Regions from separate parts of the Falsirhodobacter sp. 1013 genome, predicted to be linked through region 1. Evidence: riboswitches for the same ligand, from Rfam matches in the RefSeq annotation. Region 1 holds a riboswitch; the other holds the start of a gene.
What was found. A riboswitch is a leader RNA that binds a small molecule or an ion and turns the genes downstream of it on or off. The one in region 1 is predicted to bind thiamine pyrophosphate.
Positions count from the first base shown of each region.

Region 2: another riboswitch for thiamine pyrophosphate. It lies ahead of thiD (bifunctional hydroxymethylpyrimidine kinase/phosphomethylpyrimidine kinase); the one in region 1 lies ahead of ACSHZY_RS17305 (TenA family protein).

Region 1 covers NZ_JBNJLK010000022.1:543-2,738, forward strand. Annotated here, with positions in the region: partial or broken gene ACSHZY_RS17300 (transposase) at 1-985, opposite strand, end outside; TPP riboswitch at 1,150-1,266, shown strand; gene ACSHZY_RS17305 (TenA family protein) at 1,341-2,003, shown strand.
Region 2 covers NZ_JBNJLK010000003.1:114,055-116,250, reverse strand. Annotated here, with positions in the region: gene ACSHZY_RS06855 (sulfurtransferase) at 1-758, opposite strand, end outside; TPP riboswitch at 1,005-1,109, shown strand; gene thiD (bifunctional hydroxymethylpyrimidine kinase/phosphomethylpyrimidine kinase) at 1,180-1,968, shown strand; gene ACSHZY_RS06845 (FAD-dependent oxidoreductase) at 1,965-2,196, shown strand, end outside.

The DNA of each region.
Region 1 (2,196 bases):
CCGGTCACCGGGGGCATGTGTGTTCGTCGGCCACAGGATCGAAGGCGAAGACGGTGTTCGGGAAGGTGCCGTCGGTGCGCTCGGTCTTGTCGAAGACGGGGATGTGCTGGGTGATCTCGCGCTCGTCCAGCCAGGCCAGCATTTCGGCTGATCCATAGGCGGTGTCGGCCGCCAGACGTTCCGGCTGCAGATCGAACCGGTCCTTCGTGCGGGCGATCATGGTGCGGGTGGCGCTGACCTCCGCCTGCCGGATCGACCGGCTGGCTTCGACATCCACGATCACCGCGTTGTCGGTGTCGATCAGGTCATTGGTGGAATAGGCGAAGATCGCGGGAGCGTTCATGGCGGCGGTCCATTGGCTCGCCGGATCGCTGCAGGAGACGAACTTCGGCCGCACCTCGCTGGCCGCACCGAAGGCGGCATCGTCCAGTGTCTCCGGATACTCGCGCACGGCGCGGGGTGCCGTCTCCTCGTCGATCTGCCCGCCCTGCCACAGTTCTTGCGACATGGAATACATCTTGCCGGCATCGGCGCGGATCAGGCTCGCGTCGGTGGCGAAGTCGCGGCCGCCCACCAGCCCTTCGGCGATGCCGCGGCGCACGACCGTCTCGAAGACTTCGCGCAGAAGATCGCTGTCGCGGAAGCGCCCGTGCCCATTCTTGGAGAAGGTCGACTGGTCCGGCACCGCCGTGTTCAGATCCAGCCGGCAGAACCAGCGGTAGGCCAGGTTCAGATGGACCTCCTCGCAGATCCGCCGCTCGGACCGGATGCCGAAGCCGTAGACGATCAGCAGCATGCGGATCATCCGCTCGGGATCGACGGAAGGGCGGCCCGTGCTGCTGTAGAACGGCGCGAGGTGCTGGCGGATGCCGCCCAGATCCACGAACCGGTCGATGGCCCGGATCAGGTGGTCCTGCGGGACGTGATCCTCGAGGGAGAACTGCTAGAACAGAGCGCCCTGCGCCACCTGCCGCGATCCCATCATCCCGATCACCTCCACCGCCTACGAGTGAAAGCGCATCAGCCCCAGACCCGCCGATCAACAGGTGCCTTTCAAAACAATCGCCCGGGAGCGGACGTTCCTTCACTGCCTACTTGGAGATACGTCAGACAGAGATGGTGACATCGGGAAGACGTCCGACTATAGGGAAGATCACCAGGGGGTGCCCCGACAAGGGGCTGAGAAACCGCTCGCATCAGCAGCGCGGTGACCCTTCGAACCTGATCCGGATCATGCCGGCGAAGGGATGGGTGACGCGCCTGCCTTTGCCGGCCTCTTTGCGAGGCCGACCAATGTCAAGAACCTGCGGTCTCGCTGCCAGCCAAGAAAGGGCAGCACCATGACCGAACGTTTTACCGAGATGCTCCGACAGGCCAGTGAACCGGCTTGGACGATGGCCGTGCAGCACCGGTTCGTCAGCGAATTGTTCGCGGGAACCGTCTCGGACAGGGTAATGACCTCTTATCTTGTTCAGGATCACCGTTTTCTCGACAGCTTCCTGACGCTGCTCGGCGCGGCGATGGCTTCGGCCGACACGTTCGACGCACGACTTCGCTTCGGGCGCTTCGCTGGCATGGTGTCCGGGGAGGAGAACACCTACTTCCTGCGGGCGTTCGAGAGCCTGGGCGTGGCAGACAAGGACCGGGCCGCCACCCCTGATGCTGAAGCGACCAAAGGCTTCCAGTTGATCATGAGGGAGGCCGCCGCGACCGGCTCTTATCCAGCCGTGCTTGCCGTGCTGAACGTCGCCGAAGGGCTGTATTGGGACTGGGCATCACGTGCCCCGGAGGTATTGCCCGAGAACTTCGTGCATGCCGAATGGATCACGCTTCACAACAATCCCGAATTTCAGCAATTCGTGGCATTCTTGCGCGCGGAACTCGACCGGACAGGACCGGCAGCTCCGGACATCTCCCGCGACTTCTTCCTGAGGGCGGTGTCGCTGGAGCTCGAGTTCTTTGATGCCGCATATGATACGGGTGCGAACCCAGCCCGTTCCTGATCTCGGATGCCGAAAGTGGTCGGTGGCAGGCGGATGTGGTGTCGAGGCTCGCCAGCCAGATCCTCGGTCTGGCCACCTGCCTTGCAGTTGAGGAAGGTTTGCAAGGTCTCTTGGCGGCAATGACTGCAAAACGAAGGCCCTGTAGTATCACGAAGGAAGATTATCGCATTTTACGTATGTCCGCGGGGCAGTT
Region 2 (2,196 bases), on a different contig from region 1:
CAGTGGCCGGTGTTGCAGAAGGCCACAACCTCGGCCTGCTGATCCAGGCCCAGCTTGGCCGCGACGGTCTTGGCGCTGTTCGCGTCACCCATGCGCGGTGTGCCGTCGAACCAGACGGAATGCGGCACGTTTTCCGCACCCGGCAGTGTGCCCGGACGGTCGGCCGCCGGGTGCGACTGCTGCCCTTCGAAGAAGGCGGGCGGGCGGGCATCGATCAGCGCGGCGGGCTTGTCGCCGGCGACCACCTTGTCGACCTCCCCTTCCGTCGCCAGCCACTGGTCCGAGAAGGTGATGTCCACGTCCGACGGCTCCGGGGCCACCGCCTCGGTCTGCACCGGAAGGCCAGCGTCGCGCCACGCGTTCATGCCGCCGTTCAGGATCGCCAGCTGGCTGACGCCCGAGGATTTGAGCGTCCAGTACACCCGGGCCGCCGCGCCGAAGTCGCTTTCGTCCTTGCCTTGATGCACCACCAGAACGGGGCGGTCCAGCGTCACGCCCAGGGACCGCAGGGTGGCCTCCAGCTTGCCTTCGGGAACGAGCTCGCCCGGATTGTCGGCCGCGCCGCGGAACAGCGCATAGGGTGCGGGCACCGCGCCCTGGATATGGCCCTTGTCATAGCCCGCGTCACGGATGTCGAGGATCAGGGGATGTCCTGCCTCCGCCACCTCTCCGGGCGCAAGAAGCGGGCCGAAGGGGGCAGCGGATGCGGCGGCGGCCCAGCCGGTGAAGGCAAGGGCGGAAAGAAGAAACGTCTTCATGGGGATGTCCCGTCTGGTGGGTCGTCCTTCATGTCGTCCCTTTGCCGCCGGATCGCAAGTGCCGCCGTATCAAGGCGGTGCGGAGGGAGATGGCTGGCGTTTCAGGTGCCTTTCCCCATTCCGAACGATCCGAAGGATTCCCCGCCGGAAGCGGAAAGATGTTCCGCCGCTTGCGGATTTCACCTGCGAATGTCCCTTTTCCGAATTTGCCTTGCGGCGGGTCCGCCTTCTGCATAGCTTTGATCCGAACGCTTGTTGGGGTGTCCCGTCACGGGGCTGAGAGGTGCTTGGCATCGACCCATCGAACCTGATCCGGGTCATGCCGGCGGAGGGAACGAGTGGACCATCGACGCCGTCCCCCCGGGACGGGTCCGTCATGTGCCAGCCCCCATCCGTCATGCCCCTTTCGCGGAGGAGACGCATGACCAAGGCCGCACTGACCATTGCCGGTTCCGACAGCGGCGGCGGGGCCGGCATCCAGGCCGACCTGAAGGCCTTTTCGGCCCTGGGCGTCTATGGCGCCAGCGTCCTGACCGCGATCACGGCACAGAACACCCGCACGGTCGCGGCCGTGGAAACGGTCAGTCCCGCGATGATCCTGGCCCAGTTGCACACCGTGCTGGACGACATCGACATCGCTGCGATCAAGATCGGCATGGTCGGCGGGCCGGAGGCGATCGAGGCGCTGGCCCCCGCCTTGCCCGACCTGCCGCTGGTGCTGGATCCGGTGATGATCGCGAAATCGGGCGCGGCCCTGCTGCCCGACCGGGCGGTGGCGGCGCTGATCGCCGGCCTTCTGCCCCGCGCCACCCTTCTGACCCCGAACCTGCCCGAAGCCGCGCGGCTGCTGAACACCACCGTGGCCCGGTCCGAGGCGGAGATGCTGGAGCAGGCCCATGCCCTGCGCGCCCTTGGCCCCCGCTGGGTGCTGATGAAGGGCGGCCATGCCGAAGGACCCGTCTGCACCGACCTTCTGGTGGGGGATGGCGTGCTGCGCCTGACCGCGCCGCGCATCGCCACACGCAACACGCATGGCACCGGCTGTTCCCTGTCCGCCGCCATTGCGGCGGGGCTGGCGCAGGGGATGGACATGGAAGCGGCCGTTTCCCGCGCGCATCGCTGGCTGCAGGGCGCCATCGCCGCCGCCGACCGTCTGGGCATCGGCCAAGGGCATGGCCCCGTCCACCATTTCCACGAGGTGTGGGCATGATCACCATCCTTGGCGCGGGCGTCATGGGGCTGACCATCGCCACCGAACTGACCGCCCGCGGCGTGCCCGTCCGCATCGCCGGGCGCGCGGCGGGGCCGGAGGCGTGTTCGTGGTATGCGGGCGGCATGCTCGCCCCGTTCTGCGAGGGGGAAGCCGCCGAGGAGCCGGTGATCCGCCACGGCCAGAGCGCCGCTGGCTGGTGGGAGGCACAGGGCGTGCCGGTGGCGC